Regions from separate parts of the Peribacillus sedimenti genome, predicted to be linked through region 1. Evidence: a T-box and tRNA genes for the amino acid it is inferred to sense, from the RefSeq annotation. Region 1 holds a T-box; the other holds one or more tRNA genes.
What was found. A T-box is a leader RNA that pairs with one kind of tRNA and senses whether it is charged. The one in region 1 lies ahead of argS (arginine--tRNA ligase), so its partner is inferred to be a tRNA-Arg.
Positions count from the first base shown of each region.

Region 2: it encodes a tRNA-Arg, which carries the amino acid that the T-box ahead of argS (arginine--tRNA ligase) is inferred to sense. The anticodon was not compared.

Region 1 is NZ_CP143547.1:3,987,660-3,997,368, reverse strand. Features, by position in the region: gene secDF (protein translocase subunit SecDF) at 173-2,428, shown strand; gene V1500_RS19650 (lipopolysaccharide assembly LapA domain-containing protein) at 2,958-3,269, shown strand; gene recJ (single-stranded-DNA-specific exonuclease RecJ) at 3,330-5,699, shown strand; gene V1500_RS19640 (adenine phosphoribosyltransferase) at 5,690-6,220, shown strand; gene argS (arginine--tRNA ligase) at 6,284-7,975, opposite strand; T-box leader at 8,016-8,210, opposite strand; gene V1500_RS19630 (RelA/SpoT family protein) at 8,566-9,709, shown strand, end outside.
Region 2 is NZ_CP143547.1:2,193,590-2,203,298, reverse strand. Features, by position in the region: gene V1500_RS10885 (iron-sulfur cluster assembly protein) at 1-195, opposite strand, end outside; gene V1500_RS10880 (amidohydrolase family protein) at 252-1,274, opposite strand; gene V1500_RS10875 (MFS transporter) at 1,551-2,783, opposite strand; gene V1500_RS10870 (RsbR, positive regulator of sigma-B) at 3,150-3,908, shown strand; gene V1500_RS10865 (STAS domain-containing protein) at 3,966-4,820, opposite strand; gene V1500_RS10860 (STAS domain-containing protein) at 5,143-5,958, shown strand; tRNA gene V1500_RS10855 (tRNA-Val) at 6,257-6,332, shown strand; tRNA gene V1500_RS10850 (tRNA-Arg) at 6,597-6,673, shown strand; tRNA gene V1500_RS10845 (tRNA-Pro) at 6,680-6,756, shown strand; tRNA gene V1500_RS10840 (tRNA-Ala) at 6,807-6,882, shown strand; tRNA gene V1500_RS10835 (tRNA-Met) at 6,906-6,982, shown strand; tRNA gene V1500_RS10830 (tRNA-Ile) at 7,136-7,212, shown strand; tRNA gene V1500_RS10825 (tRNA-Ser) at 7,220-7,312, shown strand; tRNA gene V1500_RS10820 (tRNA-Met) at 7,627-7,700, shown strand; tRNA gene V1500_RS10815 (tRNA-Asp) at 7,704-7,779, shown strand; tRNA gene V1500_RS10810 (tRNA-Tyr) at 7,797-7,881, shown strand; tRNA gene V1500_RS10805 (tRNA-His) at 7,899-7,974, shown strand; tRNA gene V1500_RS10800 (tRNA-Gly) at 7,976-8,049, shown strand; tRNA gene V1500_RS10795 (tRNA-Ile) at 8,053-8,129, shown strand; tRNA gene V1500_RS10790 (tRNA-Asn) at 8,150-8,224, shown strand; tRNA gene V1500_RS10785 (tRNA-Glu) at 8,227-8,298, shown strand; gene V1500_RS10780 (hypothetical protein) at 8,629-8,784, shown strand; gene V1500_RS10775 (hypothetical protein) at 8,851-9,354, opposite strand; gene V1500_RS10770 (peptidylprolyl isomerase) at 9,701-9,709, opposite strand, start outside.

The DNA.
Region 1 (9,709 bases):
GGGCGCCAGCTTATTATATTAGTTTTACGTATCACGCTATTCGATATCGAGAGAGTGCTTTTAAAGGAAAACGTGCGAGCGGATCTGCATTCCATATTGCGCGATCAGGCCAATGGCACCCATCCAAACTCCATGTTAAGGCGTGTAAAGAAAGAAAGGGGCCTAATTCATAATGGTGAAAAGAGGTAGGATCGTTGCGTTTTTCATTATAGTATTCGCTATTTTCGCAACGATGGGAACAACAACGAAAGGCATGCTCGGGAATATAAAACTTGGGCTCGACCTTCAGGGAGGATTCGAGGTTTTATACCAGGTAAAGCCTGAAAAGGGAGTTAAGGTCACGGAAGAAATGATGGCCAGTACAGCAAGCGCCCTTGAGCGCCGTGTAAATGTTCTGGGTGTAAGTGAACCTAATATCCAAATTGAAGGCAAGGACCGGATCCGTGTGCAGCTTGCCGGCGTAAAGGACCAGAATAATGCCCGTAAGATCCTTTCCACTCAGGCCAAGCTGAGTTTCAGGGACTACAATGATAAGGAAATGATGACGGGTGCCGATTTGAAGGAAGGCGGCGCAAAACAGTCGTTTGATAATAATGGCCAGCCTGTTGTCGAAGTCACACTGAAGGATCCAAAGCAGTTCAAAAACATTACGCAGCAGATCTCTTCGATGCCGCAGCCAACCAATGTACTGGCTATCTGGCTTGACTTTGAAGAAGGAAAAGACAGTATGAAAAAGCCTGAAACACAGGATAACATGATTTCCAATCCTAGTGTCAGAGAGGTTTTTGATACAAATACAGTAATGATCACAGGTTCATTCACCATTGAAGAAGCCAAAGAGCTCGCTGACTTGCTGAATGCTGGTGCTTTGCCTGTTGACTTAAAAGAAGAATATTCTACTTCGGTAGGCGCAAAGTTTGGGGAACAGGCTTTGAATGATACCATATTTGCAGGCATCATCGGTATCGCGCTTGTGTTCGCCTTTATGATGATTTATTATCGCTTCCCGGGAGTTATCGCCGTTCTCACTTTGATTATCTATCTGTTCCTTACATTGCTCGTGTTCGACTGGATGAACGCAGTAATGACGCTGCCAGGTGTAGCAGCACTCATTCTCGGAGTCGGTATGGCTGTGGATGCAAATATCATTACCTATGAGCGGATTAAAGACGAGCTCAAGCTGGGCCGATCGGTTCAGGCTGCTTATGCTGCGGGTAATAAGAACTCACTGGCAACAATTACAGATGCCAACCTAACTACACTCCTGGCTGCCTTTGTACTCTTTATATACGGAACCAGCTCGGTAAAAGGGTTTGCGACAACTCTGATCATAAGTATACTAATGAGCTTTATCACTGCCGTGTATGGAACCCGTCTTTTCATGAGCCTTTGGATTAACAGCAGGATCTTCAACAAAAGGCCGTCATGGCTTGGCGTTAATAAAAAGGATATACATGACCTTTCAGAAACAAGGGATGTAACAGATCTGCCTACACGTTTTGATAAGTGGGAATTCGTTAAGCACAGGAAAGTATTTTACGCGATCTCTTCGGTGATTACGTTGATCGGTATTATATTCCTGCTGGTATTTAATCTGAATCTGGGAATCGACTTTACCAGCGGAACACGCATGGAATTTACCTCCAAGGAGCCTTTGACTACAGCCAAGATCCAGCAGCACCTCGATGCGGTGCATCTGGAGTCCGAAGATATTGTAATATCGGGTGACAACAATAATACGGGGGTTGTAAGACTTCAGGGAGTTTTAGACAAGAACGAAATAGCGGATGTGAAGGACTACTTCAGCAAAGAGGTAGGGGACGAGCCGAACATAAGTACGGTTTCGCCTACGATTGGCAGGGAGCTCGCCAAGAACGCATTCATTGCTGTTCTCATTTCATCACTGGGCATCATCCTGTACGCTACAATCCGATTTGAGTGGAGAATGGCCCTTCCAGCGGTCATAGCATTATTCCACGATGCTTTCTTCATCATCACAGTATTTAGTTTATTGAGGCTTGAAGTCGACCTAACTTTCATCGCGGCCGTCTTAACCATTGTCGGTTACTCGATAAACGATACGATTGTTACATTCGACCGCATCAGGGAAAATATGCGCAAGAAGAGAAAGATTAAATCAGTTGATGAACTGGCAGAAATCGTTAATGTAAGTATTAGACAGACATTGACAAGATCAATCAATACAGTGCTAATGGTACTGATCACTGTTGCTGCCCTGTTAATCTTCGGAAGCGGCGCAATTGCCAACTTCTCGATAGCTTTGCTTGTTGGGATGCTTTGCGGTGTGTACTCTTCGCTTTATATTGCTTCCCAATTATGGCTCGATTTGAAGGCAAGGGAATTGAAGAAAAAAGGTGTTTTAATCACCTACAAAGAGAAAAAACCAAGTACAGAAGCCCAGGTATAATCCTAAAAAAAGGCCGGTATGCATCGCATACCGGCTTTTTTCTATTGTCACGGTTCTGATTATACGTTATCCAAACTGCACCTTTAAAGTACTGGTAAATAAAATTTGCCATGGGGCTCTATAAAATTTGAACCAAAACATCAGGACCCCGAGATTTATCCATAATTTTATTGCGTGTTATCATTCGAATATGATAATGAATGTCCAGTGAAAAAACAGTCTGCCCAGAACCCGCTGTAAGGTATGGACGAGGAGACCTATTCTAACTTTAGGAGCTAATCGCTGGAAGTTATAAGCCACCCAGCTGTGGCCGCAGAGGAACTGCCTTCTCGCAGGCTTTCTGATGCCTGTTGCGGCTGAACAAGCGATCTGTCGTTTTTCTGGGTGGTTCCTCCGCCGAAAGCTAGATGTCTTATTTCCAGACATTAAAGTTTAACAGAGTGAAATAGTGAACGGTACTGCATGTTTGATAAAAGTTTAAGAAAGGAATACATAAATAGGATTTCATACTGAGTATGGGAGGAGACTTATGAAGCTACAATGGACATTCCTGCTTGGAATTCTCTTTGCAATTGTGATATCGGTATTTGCTGTATTCAATGTAGCGCCAGTCAGGGTTAACTATTTTTTTGGCACTGCCAATTGGCCATTGATCCTTGTGATATTGGGCTCGGTATTGGTGGGTGGTTTCATTGTTTTCTGCATTAATGCAGTAAAATTCATCACTCTGCAAAGAAAGATTAAACAGCTGGAAAGGATTATTGCGGATTTTGAAGCTAGGCCTCTTTCAACTGAAGAAACAGAGACGTCCATGCAGAAAAACCTGGATACGGAATCTTAAAAGAATAAATTGAAACCCCTCTGCTCCTTTTGTATAATTAGTGAGTTGAGGGGTGAACTAATGCTACAATCAAAAACTCGTTGGCAGGTAGCTGCTGCTGATGAAGATGTTGTCGACCAATTAATCAATGAGCTTCATATTACACCTCTGGTTGCAAAACTATTGGCAAATCGCGGGCTGCGCACTCCTGAAGCAGCACGTTCCTTTTTATTAATAAATGAACAAGACTTCCATGATCCATTCCTATTAAAAGGAATGGATCTGGCAGTCGATAGGATAAAAGAGGCTATTCATAACAAAGAGAAGATCCGTATTTTTGGTGACTATGATGCTGACGGAGTAAGCAGTACAACAGTACTGATGGAAACTCTTCAAATGATGGGGGCGAATGTCGAGTTTTATATCCCTAATCGGTTCACTGAAGGGTATGGCCCTAATGAAGCAGCATTCAGGCTTGCGGCTCAAAATGATGTGAGGCTGCTGATAACCGTTGATACGGGAATTTCTGCCTTGAATGAAGCAAAGCTTGCGAGGGAGCTTGGCATGGATTATATCGTGACAGACCATCACGAGCCAGGGCCAGAGCTGCCGGATGCATTGGCTATCATACATCCAAAGCTGGAAGGCAATACATATCCATTTAAGGATTTGGCGGGTGTGGGAGTTGCTTTTAAACTGGCTCATGCCTTATTGGGTTATGTACCTGAGAAAATGCTGGAGATAGCTGCGATAGGGACGATAGCAGACTTGGTCCCTTTGTATGGGGAAAACAGGCTGATTGCGGCAAAAGGGATCAGCATGCTCAGAAAAACGAGCCGCCCTGGCATATTGGCATTAATTAAAAAGGCCGGGCTGCAACAGCAGGCATTGGATGAAGAATCAGTCGGCTTCAGTATGGCACCAAGAATCAATGCAGCAGGAAGACTGGATACGGCTGACCCGGCTGTTGAGCTTTTAATGGCACAAGATATGCATACAGCGGAAATGCTTGCCGCTGAAATTGACGCATTAAATAAAGAAAGGCAGGAGATTGTTGCTGAAATTTCAGAAGCGGCAATCAAGGAAGTAGAAGCCAATTTCCCTCTTAGTGAAAATAGCGTCATCGTTGTAGGTAAGGAAGGCTGGAATGCCGGTGTGATTGGTATTGTGGCTTCCAGGCTGGTAGAACGTTTTTATAGACCGACCATTGTATTGAGCTATGATCCTGTTAAAGGGCTGGCAAAAGGTTCTGCCAGGAGCATTGCAGGATTTGATTTATACAAGAATTTATCCGAGTGCCGTGACATTTTGCCTCATTTTGGCGGGCATCCGATGGCGGCAGGGATGACTCTGAAAATAGAGGATGTTGGGCAGCTTCGGGAACGATTGCATGCATTGGCAAATGAACAGCTTACCGCCGAGGATTTCATTCCAGTGACAAAGCTGGACGGCGTAACCAGCATTCAGGATATATCAGTGAAAACCATTGAAGAGATGGCCATGCTCGCTCCATTCGGCATGAACAATCCAAAGCCGAAGATTCTTGTGGAAGAAGCAGCAGTTGCCTCAATCCGAAAGATAGGATCAAACCAAAACCACCTCAAACTTCAGCTAGGTGATTCAAATGCTTCACTGGATGGGGTAGGCTTTGGCATCGGACATTTGTATGAACAGATTTCTCCGATTTCCACCATCTCTGTTGTTGGGGAACTTTCCATAAATGAATGGAATAATATGAGGAAACCGCAGATTTTTGTTCAGGATGTAGCCGTCACCCACTGGCAGCTTTTTGACTATCGAGGCATAGACAGGGTACAGCATTGGCTTCCCAATGTTCCGGCGGACAATGCCAGGATTATCGTTTTCTCCAAAGAATCTCTTAATCGTTTCCCATTTCTGAATGAAAACCGCAATGTTACCCATATCAAGAATATTGCCGAAGCTGAAAATATCGAGGTGAACGGCAAGAGTATTGTTCTTTTGGACATGCCGGGCAGTAAAGAAATACTGGAGGCTGTCTTTAAAAATAAGCAGCCAGCAAGAATTTATACCCATTTTTACCAGCAGCAGGAACACTTTTTCAGTACTTTGCCAACCAGGGAGCATTTTAAATGGTTCTATTCATATTTGGCAAAGAAAGGACCGGTCGATATTAAGCGTGATGGGAATGATATAGCTAAATACCGTGGCTGGTCCCGTGATACAATTGATTTTATCTCAAAGGTGTTTTTTGAATTGGATTTTGTTACAATAGACAATGGATTAATGAGGCTAAATAAGAATACCGATAAACGTGATTTAAGCGATGCTCCATCATTTAAGCGCAAACAGCAGCAAATTGAGCTGGACAAAGAATTGCTCTACAGCTCTTATGCTCAGTTATTTGAGTGGTTTGATCATTTAGTACGTGAGGTTCCAAGCCTCGAGGAGGAAACAGCGCAATGGACTTGAAAAAGTATATAACAATTGTCGAGGATTGGCCTAAACCCGGCATTAGATTTAAGGATATCTCTACATTAATGGCTGACGGAGATGCATATCGTTATGCAACCGACCAAATTGTGACATATGCCCGTGAAAAACAAATCGATATTGTGGTAGGCCCTGAAGCACGCGGCTTTATCATAGGCTGCCCTGTCGCCTATTCCCTTGGTGTTGGCTTTGCACCAGTCAGGAAGGAAGGAAAGCTTCCACGCGAAACGATTAAGGTACAGTATGGATTAGAATATGGGAAAGATGTTCTAACCCTTCATAAGGATGCCATCAAGCCTGGACAGCGCGTATTGATTACTGATGACCTGCTTGCGACAGGCGGGACAATAGAAGCGACTATTAAATTAGTTGAACAGCTTGGCGGTGTTGTCGCAGGTATTGCGTTTTTAATTGAACTTTCATATTTGGAAGGCCGAGATAAGCTTGATGGATACGATGTCCTGACACTTATGAACTTCGGTGATGTCGAACAAAACTAATTATTAATTACAGGAGGCCTGTTTTTGAATCAGGCCTCTTTTTTCGTTTTTGAGAATAGAAGGCTACATTTGCTCTGGAGCCTTAATTCCTAAAAGGCGCAGGCCTTCTTTTAATACTATTGCTGTTGCTTGAACAAGTGCGAGCCTTGAAACAAGTGCATTATTTTCTTCAAGTATGCGTACGTTTCCGTAAAAGCTGTTGAAAGCCTTGGCGAGTTCTATAAGGTACTTGGCAATTACAGATGGCTCGAGAAGCGTATAGGCTTTTTCAATAGCATGTGGAAAAACAGCGAGTCTTTTTATGACCGCCCAGCTATGCTGGTCATCCAATCGGTACAACTGCCCGGTTTCCAGAAGGACTCTGGATTTGAAAAGTAAAGAGCATGCCCGTGCGTGCGTGTATTGAAGGTATGGCCCTGTTTCTCCTTCAAATTTCAGCATTTCCTCAAGGGAAAATTCAATGTTGTTCATTCTGTCATTCCTTAAGTCGTGGAAGATGACCGCTCCAACACCAACTTCCCTTGCTATTTGTTCTTTATTGTCCAGGTGCGGATTTTTTTCAGTAATATTTTTGTTTGCCAAGCTGATCGACTGCTCCAGCACTTCTTCCAGTAATACCACTTTGCCTTTTCTTGTCGACATCTTCTTTCCATCTTTTAAGATCATGCCAAAAGGCAGGTGGATCAGATCGTCTGCCCAGCTGTAACCAAGCTTACTCAGAACCATCTTAAGTTGCCTAAAATGAAGCGACTGCTCGTTTCCTACAACATATATAGTCTTATCAAATTTATATGTTCTGTAACGAAATATCGAAGCAGCCAAATCCCTTGTCACATACAATGTAGCTCCATCTGTTTTTCTGATCAGGGAAGGAGGGAGACCGTGCTCATCCAGCTTTACGACCATTGCTCCGCCATCTTCTTCAAGCAGGCCGGCTTTTTCGATTATGTCGACTACTTCTGCCATCTTATCATTGTAGAAAGCTTCCCCCTTATATGAATCAAAAGAAACATCCAGAAGGGCATAAATTTTATTGAATTCCTTCAAAGATTCATCTCTGAACCATTTCCAAAGATAGAGAGCTTCCTCATCTCCTGCTTCAAGTTTCTTAAACCAGGCTCGCCCTTGCTCCTCAAGTGAAGGGTTCAATTCGGCCTGCTGATGGAATTTTATATATAATGCAAACAATTCGCGTATAGGATTTTCCCTGACGCTTGTCTTGCTACCCCATGCTTTGTAGGCTGTGATTAATTTGCCGAATTGAGTGCCCCAGTCTCCCAGGTGGTTAATCCTGATCACGTCAAATCCGCATTTCCTCAATATATTGGCAATAGAATTTCCAATGACGGTGGAACGAAGATGCCCCATGGAAAAAGGCTTTGCAATATTTGGGGAAGACATATCGATGGGAACCTTTTTCCCCAGGCCAAAGCTATGGTCTCCAAAACCGCTTGCCTGTTCCAAAATGGAAGTAAGTACTTCCTGGCTCACTTTTTGCTTATTTAAGAAAAAATTCAGATAGGGCCCGGTTGCTCTCACTTTTTCGAACTGGCTGCCGGCGAGCTGGGGTTCAAGATTTGCGGCAATCAGTACGGGTGAATCCTTCTGCATTTTTGCCAGCGTGAAACAAGGGAAAGCTATGTCTCCATTGCCTGGATGCTTTGGAGTCTCCAGAAGGTCAAACAATTGCTGTTCAGTTAAACCGGTATTCAGTTTAGCCTTCAGATGCTTAGCAACAACCTTTTTAAAATCCATTATTTTTCGCCTCCTAAATAAAAAAATCCCGTCTCTTATGAAAAGAGACGAGATTGTTCCCGCGGTGCCACTCTATTTGTTCAATTGAACCACTTTGTTTGTTAACGAGGACATACCCCGGCCATTCTGCGGCGTTTCAGAAGTGCGCTTCACCAATTTGTCAGCATCGGGCTCACACCTTCCCCGACTCGCTTGTCCCTCCATAAAAGGCTACTTTCTTCATCATCAACATAATATTAAGTTTGAAAATGATTATAGCTATTCATTTTTTATTTATCAATCTGAAAAAATCGAGCTTATTCGACAATTGCTATTTTTTCGCTTTCATTGGGTTTTTATGAATATTGGAAATAAGAAATCCTAGCATAACTCTTTACATCCATTGCTTTTTTCTCGATAATAGAAACAATAATGTTTTTTTTGTAACATTTAGCCTAATAATGTGGAAAAATTCATTGAACCATAGATTCTACTGTTTGAGAGCTGGAGGCGAAGAAAGGCATCCAGCTGTATATAATATAATCGGATATTACCGGCAGTCCCTTCCTCAAATGGGGTTGGACGGGTAAGGTGAATAAAAAGGTGATTTCATGGCAAATGAACAAATCTTATCAGCGGAACAGGTGGTTGAAAAGGCTAAGTCGTATCTCCAACCCCAGGACGCTGAATTTATTTATAAAGCGTATAAATTCGCAGAGCATGCGCACAGGGAGCAATTCCGTAAATCGGGGGAACCGTATATCATCCATCCGATCCAGGTTGCAGGTATTCTTTGCGATCTGGAAATGGATGCGGCTACTGTGGCAGCAGGGTTTCTTCATGATGTAGTAGAAGACACGGATGTTACTCTTAATGACATTGCCCAAGCATTTAATGATGAGGTGGCAATGCTAGTTGACGGAGTAACAAAGCTTGGAAAAATCAAATATAAATCACAGGAAGAGCAGCAGGCAGAAAATCATAGGAAAATGTTTGTAGCCATGGCACAGGATATCCGTGTCATTTTGATTAAACTCGCTGACCGCCTTCATAATATGAGGACACTAAAACACCTGCCCCAGGAAAAGCAAAGAAGGATATCCAACGAAACACTGGAGATTTTTGCACCGCTTGCCCATCGCCTTGGGATCAGCAAGATCAAGTGGGAGCTGGAAGATACAGCACTCCGTTACCTGAACCCGCAGCAATATTACAGAATTGTCAACCTGATGAAGAAAAAGCGGGCAGAACGCGAGCAGTACTTGGTTGAGGTGATAGATGAAGTACGGGAACGGGTGGCCGAAGTTAATATCAAAGCAGACATTTCAGGACGCCCCAAGCATATTTATAGCATCTATCGGAAGATGGCGCTTCAAAATAAGCAATTCAGTGAAATATATGATTTGCTTGCTGTCCGTGTTGTCGTAAACAGTATTAAGGATTGCTATGCAGTGCTGGGAATCATTCATACGGCATGGAAGCCGATGCCTGGACGGTTTAAGGATTACATTGCTATGCCCAAGCCTAATATGTATCAATCGCTCCACACCACGGTCATTGGTCCGAAAGGGGATCCGCTGGAAGTACAGATACGTACTACTGAGATGCACAGGATTGCGGAATTTGGTATCGCAGCTCACTGGGCTTATAAAGAAGGTGCAGATCCCAATGAAACCAACTCCCTTGAAGATAAGCTTACCTGGTTCCGGGAAATACTGGAGTTTCAGGACGATGCAACCAACGCTGAAGAGTTTA
Region 2 (9,709 bases), 1.8 Mb from region 1:
GAAGGTCCTGATATCCTCAGCCATAATGTAGGCAAAATTGGGTGAGCACCAATAAGTGGGCAATCTAAAGAACACTTCCACTTCTTCATCCTTGATATTTATATGGTCTATAAAGCCCAATTCTGTCAATGGTTGATCAAGTTCAGGGTCATACACTTTATCCAGCATCATAAAAACCTGTTCTTCCTTATTCATATTCAGCCGCGCAGCCTCCCTTTTCCGGTATATACAAGCCTGCTATTGTAATTGAATTAAACTTCTAGTACCGCCAGCTTGGAATCCTGCAATCTTGCTTTTTGTTCTTCTATATTAATGTTATATAACCTCGCAGCATTTTCACCCAAAATCTTGCGCTTTACATTAATATCCAAGTTAGCTCCTGTTTCCTGCTGGATATCCTCAGGAAGCTCAAAATTGACAAATTTTTCGATAAGCCACTTTGGCTCCCAAATTGCGTAATCGCTTCCAAATAGAATCCGATCCTCATCTAACCAATACAATAGCTCACTGATAATTTCTGCAAAATAGCGCGGTCGAGTATGGATTAACGGAATAGCTACAGCGAGTCCTCCGTATACATTTTTCTCTTGTGTTGCAATCCAGCAGAAATCCTCCAGTCTAGGTAATCCTACGTGCTCCACTATGAAATTCAAATCTGGAAAACAGCTTGCAGCATCATCTATATCAGCTACGTCAAACGCATCTCTATTAAGCGGGGTTATGGTTGGCCCTTTATGTACATGAATATTTTTTATTCCCAGTTCTAGGCATTTTTCCAGATAGCGTTTTGACCATTCATCAGAGAGCTTATACCCTTTCGATTCTTTATACCAATCTGCAGTATAAAGTTTGACACCTTGCCACTTATACTTCTCTTTATTTTCTTCCAGTTTCTCAAGTCCCTCTTTTCCATGCCGCGGATCAAATGTCCCATTGCATATAAAACGATTAGGGTATTGCTGGGCAAGTGCCTCATTGGCGTCAAAATCTCCGAAACCATTTTTATAGAACTCTTTCAGGTAAACTGGCTGGAAAATGGCCATATCCGCATATCCCTTTACAAGAACATCATTGACCAGAGTTTCCGGAGAATACTTTAAAAACTTTTCCTTTGGCCATACGTTTTCCCGGGGGCTTAAATTTTTGTGGTAGTCATAGAAACAGCTGATGAACTGGTCTCCATGAATATTTAATTGATTTGCCTTGCTTCCATCCCATAGTGCAATATGTGCATCAATTACGAAGATTTCTTCGCCTTGTGCGGTTTTGTACATAACATCCCCTCTTTTCCCAATGTTTTTTCAATCTTTCTAGCAAAAGAAATTATTATGAATTATCTCTCTTGTTGAAAAATTAATTAGGGGGGTGCAATGCTGAGGTGGAATTTCTACATTGATTATAGTAAAGATATTCCCAGTTTGATATGAATATTTATCTAAAAAATCTGACAAAATCTTCGATAGGTAAACGATATGTTACGGCTTTTATAAATAAAAGCTGGATAGGTTCTATATCCTGTCCAGCTGGTAAATACTTTATTTTTTCGTTTATTAAAAAGCCTCCAAAACTGTCCTTTGTTTTTTGTCTAACTTTAGTGCAACAATAAGAAATGAAAAAGCAGCAGCGAACCTTGCGACAGAGACTATGACCATCGCTGAATTAATACCCATCCCATTTAGTAGAACGACTCCGATTTGAGGAGCAATAAACCCGACGATAGCCAGGATGAAGTTGTAATTCGCAATATAATTTGTTCGAGTTTCGTCAGGAGTTGCACTTAACAGTTGGTTGAATAACAATAAATTTGTGCCAGCTACAAATATGCCGATCCAGATATTTATTAGTGTTATATAGACTAAATTTGTAGAGAGGATGGTTAGAACTGGAGCAGTTGCCATACCTGCAGCAGCCACGAACAACAGCATGCTATTCCCCCAGCGATCGGCGAATTTTGCCCACCACTTGATGCTGACAATCTGGGCCAATTGATTTGAAACAGAAAACAAACTGAACCAGATTGCGGTAGCATGAGCCTCTTTAATATGATATATACTGAATATGGACCACCCCATTTGGGCTGAAACATTATATACTAGAGCACAAATCAAGAAAGCTACATAAGGTCTATGCTGAAATACAGCAATGGAGACGTTTTTCTTTTCAGCTGGCTCTGTCCAGGATTTGTGGATAACGGGTTCTTCATGCCTCCTAAGATACACAACTTCCATTACGGCAAAAAGGAAACCTGCAGCAAAAAGAATTTGATAAGGAAACGGGTTTGCTTTGTTGAAAAGACTTAGGAATACACCTGTAGAAAAAGTTACTGCTAATGCAGCGATGGTATTGTATTTATTTCTGGAACTGAAAAATTTCCCGCGTCTTTCCTCAGGCACCAAATCCCCTATCATGGACTGCCAGGATAGGTTGGATAATGCGCCCGGAAAATTTAAAATGGCTATTAAGAAAACAAGAATCCAGGCAGCATATCCAGTTTGAAAGAACATTGGGATAAATAGTATTAACATGAATAAAAATCTAGTGGCAAAGGTAGAGGCAACAGCAAAATTCTTTTTGCTTTTGGATTTATTTAACCATATGGCACCTGGAATCAACGCCAGCATGCCGATGATGGAAGGCAATGAAGTAATCAGACCCATTTGATTATTGGAAGCTCCAAGGACAGTCATTGCAAACAAAGGAATATATCCATTGACCATATTAACCGAAACAGTAGAGGCAACACCGTTATAGATGCTTAACTTTTCATTTTTTGTAAAACCCAATTAATGTCTTTCTCCTTTATTAATAATATTTTGTCATTAATTTTCTTTGACTTGAGCAAACCATGGCCCAGAAATTCCACGAGCCGAATTGCATTGTATAATGGCGCTTCTCCTATGACAAGAGTCCTTATAAAAAACACTCCTTTTGGCATACCTTCTCAATTAAGAACAAAAGTCATTTAGGCAGACATATTAAGAATAGAATAATATTGCATGGTTTTTCTAACGCTATTATGCACAAAGCCCCTTTTGTTACAATCTCGTTCTAAATAACTAATTTTGCTGCAAGTAATTCTGTTAACAAAAATATTTTTTAGTCTTATGCTATACTTTATAAATAACTTAACAGAATCAGGTGAATATTTAATGTACGTAGGAGCACTGCCAGAACACATTTCACTTCTTGCTGCTTTGGATAGTATCGGCGAAAACGTGATCATAGCTGATGAAAGCTATAATGTAGCCTGGATGAATTCCAGCGCCGCTTCCCTTTTTCAAAAAATCGCACCCCTATATGGATATTCAAAAGTGCATGAACTAATCGGATTGAATATGGGCAAATTTCATAAAAACCCATCCTATCAAGAAAATATAATGGGTAAACTCTCCAGATACCATCGGGCCCGGATTAATATTAAGGACCGTTTTTTAGCCGATATTGTTATTACCCCTATAAAAGATACAAATGAAAAAGTGGTTGGATATGTAGTTATGCTTATGGATGTCACGAGCAAGGCGGAAGAGGAAAAGAAAAAAGACCGGCTAATAAGCACATTATCTGTACCAATTTTAAACATTTGGAAGAAAACTATTGCGGTTCCTCTTATCGGGGAGTTTGATATCGAACGAGCAAATAAATCTCTAACTTCTATCGTTACAGAGTGTGCCTCTGCTCATATTGAATATGCCTTAGTGGATGTAAGCGGTATTGCTACATATGACGACATAGTAGGTAATCATATCCAGTCATTATATAATACACTGTTGCTTATCGGCACTAATTGCATTATCGTTGGAATTACAGCTGAGTTAGCTATGTCTATACAGAGCCTAAGTATTAAAATTCCAACGTTTGGAACAGCCTATGCGGGACTTCAATACATAATAAGCCAGCAACAACAATAGAGCCGACAAAGCTGTCGGCTCTTCTTTTACATAACTATTTATATTATTTGTGACGTGCTACTTACTCAGTAATTGAAGGTCTGACAACGCTTGCTCCAGATTCGCCTTAATGGGCACATTTGTAAAATCCAGACCAAGACTTACTACTGTTTGGGCAATTTCAGGACGAATCCCTGATAGTATTGTCTTCACTCCAATCAATTCCAGAGCCCCAATGACTTTAAAAATTTGATCTGCAACCATCGTGTCCACCATAACCACACCAGACAAATCCAAAACTAAAACTTGTAAATTAAGTTTAACTGACTCTCTAAGTGTCTCCTCCATCAACAACCTGGCTCTTTCAGTATCCACATTTCCAATCAAAGGCAGTACGGCTATTCCCTTTGATAGAGGGACTACTGGAACGGATAATTCGAGGAATGCAGTTTTAGCTGCTTCCAAATTCTTTTTGTAGAAATGGACATATGTCAAACTAAAACAGTATACAGCGTGATCGATTAAGGGATCAATGATTCGAGCGGCAGCAAAAACTGTTTTTACCGACATTTCATGTTGGATTACATTCTCCTCAATTACTTCACTGATCAATGACCGATAATAAGAAGTATCCTTTAAGGCTTCATCCAGAGGCACGCCTATACTATGAGAGAATTCACCTGTTTCTTTTCCCCATTCTTCTATTTGTTTATAAGCCTTTTGCTTATCCACTCCATGAACCAGGACATCTCCAAATAATGCTACGAAATTTGCTCGTATTTCTATAATTTCTTCTTCTTTCGGTCTTAATTTAGAAATTAGAAGTCTCTGCTCTTCACTTGCCTCGGATAATCTGATTTCATGTACTTTTGATGCTATTTCATACTTTTTATCCAGAATTTTTTGACCTAGAAAGTATAATTCATTTTCCATGTATTCCTCCGAATTTATTATCTTTTTAGACATTATTCTACTCTTCTATTTTACTTCGATGGTGACTTTTCTTCAAATTTTAGTCATATTTTACGTTGTACATCTGAAATAAGTATGGTTTTCTTATATTTAGATACATTACTGCGAAAATAAGGACATATTATTTTTCACCTTCGAATTTGTCGGCTCCTCCTCTATTATTTAATTTGATTAATATTTACTTTTTTAGTTATTATAAAAAGGATAAACTTGCAATTTTATAATTATTTTTAAGCGATTTAACATTTAACATTTTTTATTTTGTAATGAGGATGTGGACAACATGTCATCTTTGGCGAAAGTGATCGATTATATAATCGAGAATAAAAAAGACCTGGCAGATCATCTTGTCAACGATATTGTTGAAAAATTAGGCATTAATATTTCCGAAGAGGAAATTGCCAGTGCAAAGAATATGTATGAAGAATTTCTAGATTTCCTATCTCAATCCATTGAATGTGATGAAGGAAGTGTGCCAGACGAGCTGGTGGAATGGAGCAGAATGAATGGAGAACGCGCTGCTTCCCAGAACGCCAGGATTTCCGATATATTTATAAGATACCCTGACACACGTATCGTGTTTGCAGATTATTTTTTAAAAATTTGTCTTGACCACCATTTAACAGTAAATGAATATGCAGCTTTTACGAAACGGATCAATCAGATGCTGGACATAAGCATCAACGAAACGGTTTATGCATTTGAGAGAAGCACCGACAAAATTATAAAAGAAGCACAAAGTGAAATAAATAAACTGGCTTCTCCTGTTGTTCCTATTCAAAAAGGACTTGCCGTGCTGCCTTTGATAGGTTCAATAGACTCTGATAGAGCAGAGCATCTACTTAACAATGTAGTGCCAAAGCTTCCTGGTTATGACCTAGAAAGCCTTATAATAGATTTTTCTGGTATTGTTACAATAAATGCTGATGTAGCCAATCATATTTTCAGAATTCATGATGTACTCCGATTGTTGGGCATTTCGGTTATGTTTACCGGTATTCGGGCCGAATTAGCCGCAAAGGTAGTCGGCGGAGGCATAGATTTTTCAACTTATAATATGTATACAAATGTAAGACAAGCCATCGAGCAAATGAAATAATTCATTACCATATGTAAAACAAGTCCAGAATACCGTCTGGGCTTATTTTACTATATCCCTCTTCCGAATTTACGACACTTAACTACCGCTTATGTTTTAAGAAATGTTTAGCTAAATAACATGTAAGAAACAGCTATTGACGAACCCATAAATACCGAGTAATATAATTAACGTTATTGTTGCGCAGTGCATCAAACAAATATGAATTCAAAAAAGAAGAAAAAAGAAAAACTTCGTGGAAGTTGACAACCGTGATTCGTTATGTTATTATAATTTTTGTACGAAAAACACCTTCTATGGAGGATTAGCTCAGCTGGGAGAGCACCTGCCTTACAAGCAGGGGGTCGGCGGTTCGATCCCGTCATCCTCCACCATATTTTTCACGGTGTAGCTCTATTGGTAGAGCTACTCACTAGTAATCAGTGGGTTGAGGGTTCAAGTCCTCTTGCCGGCACCATTTTTAACTCAGTCGGTAGAGCATCTGACTTTTAATCAGAGGGGTCTAATGTTCGAGTCCTTCATGGCTCACCATTTTATGCGGCTGTGGCGGAACTGGCAGACACACAGGACTTACAATTCTGCAGCAGGTGACTACCGTACCGATTCGATTACGGTCCTCGGCACCATTTACTTCATAAGCGCCCGTAGCTCAATTGGATAGAGCGTCTGACTACGGATCAGAAGGTTATGGGTTCGACTCCTTTCGGGCGCGCCATTATTACGGGAAGTAGCTCAGCTTGGTAGAGCACTTGGTTTGGGACCAAGGGGTCGCAGGTTCGAATCCTGTCTTCCCGACCATTAATTCTAATTAAACTGTTTTTTGGTTAGTTCATCTGTTATGGCGATTTGGGGCCTTAGCTCAGCTGGGAGAGCGCCTGCCTTGCACGCAGGAGGTCAGCGGTTCGATCCCGCTAGGCTCCACCATTTTTGTAAAAATATAATATGATGGCGGCGTAGCTCAGCTGGCTAGAGCGTACGGTTCATACCCGTGAGGTCGGGGGTTCGATCCCCTCTGCCGCTACCATCTTCTAAAAATTTTGTGGATCTTTAGCTCAGCTGGTTAGAGCAACGAGCAAAGCTCCAACGAACTTGATTCAAGTAGTACCCATTGAGTTGCTGCTAGATTCTGTATTTTGAGATGGGGACAGACAGTTCTATTATTTTTTAACTTGAACGTGGACCTTTAGCTCAGCTGGTTAGAGCAGACGGCTCATAACCGTCCGGTCGTAGGTTCGAGTCCTACAAGGTCCACCATTCATTTGGAGGTATACCCAAGTCCGGCTGAAGGGATCGGTCTTGAAAACCGACAGGGGTGTAAAAGCCCGCGGGGGTTCGAATCCCTCTACCTCCTCCATTTACAAATTAAAATTTGTATCATTTCTACTATCGCGGGGTGGAGCAACGAGCGTTCCTTCATTGAATAACTGCGAGTTGTACGGATTGAGCCGCTGCTTGGTTTCGCTTACTGAAATCCGGACAGTCTAAAGTGCACTTAGTGCATAATAAAAATTGTATCATTTCTACTATCGCGGGGTGGAGCAACGAGCTTCCTTCATTGATTAACTGCGAGTTGTACGTATTGAGCCCGCTGCTTGGTATAGCTTACTGAAATCCGGACAGTCTAGAGTGCACTTAGTGCATATATTAAAATTACATCATTCATATTATCGCGGGGTGGAGCAGTCTGGTAGCTCGTCGGGCTCATAACCCGAAGGTCGCAGGTTCAAATCCTGTCCCCGCAATTTGGTCCCGTGGTGTAGCGGTTAACATGCCTGCCTGTCACGCAGGAGATCGCGGGTTCGATTCCCGTCGGGACCGCCATTATTTTTTTATTTTATGGAGGGGTAGCGAAGTGGCTAAACGCGGCGGACTGTAAATCCGCTCCTTCAGGGTTCGGCGGTTCGAATCCGTCCCCCTCCACCAGCCAATTAAGAATATTGGCGGCTGTGGCGAAGTGGTTAACGCATCGGATTGTGGTTCCGACATTCGTGGGTTCGATTCCCATCAGCCGCCCCACGCGGGTGTAGTTTAATGGTAAAACCTCAGCCTTCCAAGCTGATGTCGTGAGTTCGATTCTCATCACCCGCTCCAAATGGGCCTATAGCTCAGCTGGTTAGAGCGCACGCCTGATAAGCGTGAGGTCGATGGTTCGAGTCCATTTAGGCCCACCATAGATGGTAAATTCTTTTGTTCCGCAGTAGCTCAGTGGTAGAGCATTCGGCTGTTAACCGAACGGTCGTAGGTTCGAGTCCTACCTGCGGAGCCATGGGCCCGTTGGTCAAGCGGTTAAGACACCGCCCTTTCACGGCGGTAACACGGGTTCGAATCCCGTACGGGTCATCCTTATATATAGAAAAAAGAACTGCTGTGAAATGCACCCTGAACCTTTAGACACAGTCTAAAGGTTCAGGGTGCTTTCTTTTGGCTAAATTTTCATTAAAGAGCTTTGATAAACGCCGTTAAACCTGCAGGAGAGATCAGTGTACATAGAAGCTTTAATATTGGACAACAAACCGATATTAAGGCAAAAATAAAAGGCATGAGTCCGGTTCAATGCCCTACTCATGCCCAAGCTGCTTTGGGGCACTTCACTTTGCAGCACTAATTATAGTCTATTCATGTTTATTTTAAAGCCACTGTACACATACTGAAAAAAAGGAGGGATACAGTATGCCAAATAAGAGCAATTCCCCCTTGGAAATGCAAAGAATTGGGAGAAAAAAAGAAGAATCTGATAATTCATCTGGTCACAACCGTTCCTATTCTGAAGAACAAAATGAACGGTACAACAAAAATAACAATAACAGTGGCTGCGGAAGGTTGTAATAACATCAACTTGAAAAATGGAGGCAGAGCCTGAGGTGTTTTATCATGCCTTCCGCGATTTTTGAACTAAACCTCATTCTTACTGTCCCAGTATTTATATATTATTTCCTGGAAGATTTTATTCAAATCTTTTTTTGATTGTTCATTGAGCCACTCACATTGGTCTATAGGCAAATTTAATTTTAAATTGATTTTTTGATTTGGCATCTCAACTTTTCTTATATCCCCTATCGTAATTCCTTCCTCTAAATTTAGAGCGAAATGTTCATTCTCATTAAACTTGGGTAAATTGTGAAAATCTGCGATGTCATCCAGCGGACAATATAAATTCAGTTGTGGCAATCCGCCTGAAAAACGTTTAACATGCATGATATTGTCAATAATTCTTCCGTCTTCTAATTCAATTTCCAAAAACAAGTTTTCTTCTTCTCCATATTTTGCCTTAACGATCTCACTTACGATTAGGTCCAATTCTAAGGTGACCCCAGTGCTTGATTCATAAATATAGATTGCACTATTAAAAACGTGGATATCAGCACCATCAATTTTTACAGACTTCACCATTACCATGAAACAACATTCTCCTTCTCTTATTATATGAGGAGGCTTTTTTACATCTTTCCATTTTTTCCGAACCCTTCCTTTTTTTCGAAAATACCTGTTCGTAAAAATCCGATTATATTAATGAATTATAAATTGGCTTCCAACCTGTATCAATAAAAAATTTCCCAAGATGCGAACCTCTGCGTTATTGCTTTTGCTTATTTATTTTAAAGATAGAGACAGAAAGAAAATTTAAAAGATAAGATCAGCACAAGAATGTTTCTTCATCTAGTAGCAAACCTACAATATTAGCACGCAATTCTAAATACCATTCACTAAATAAAAAAGGGAGCATTTCTGCTCCCTCTGCTTGTTATTGAGA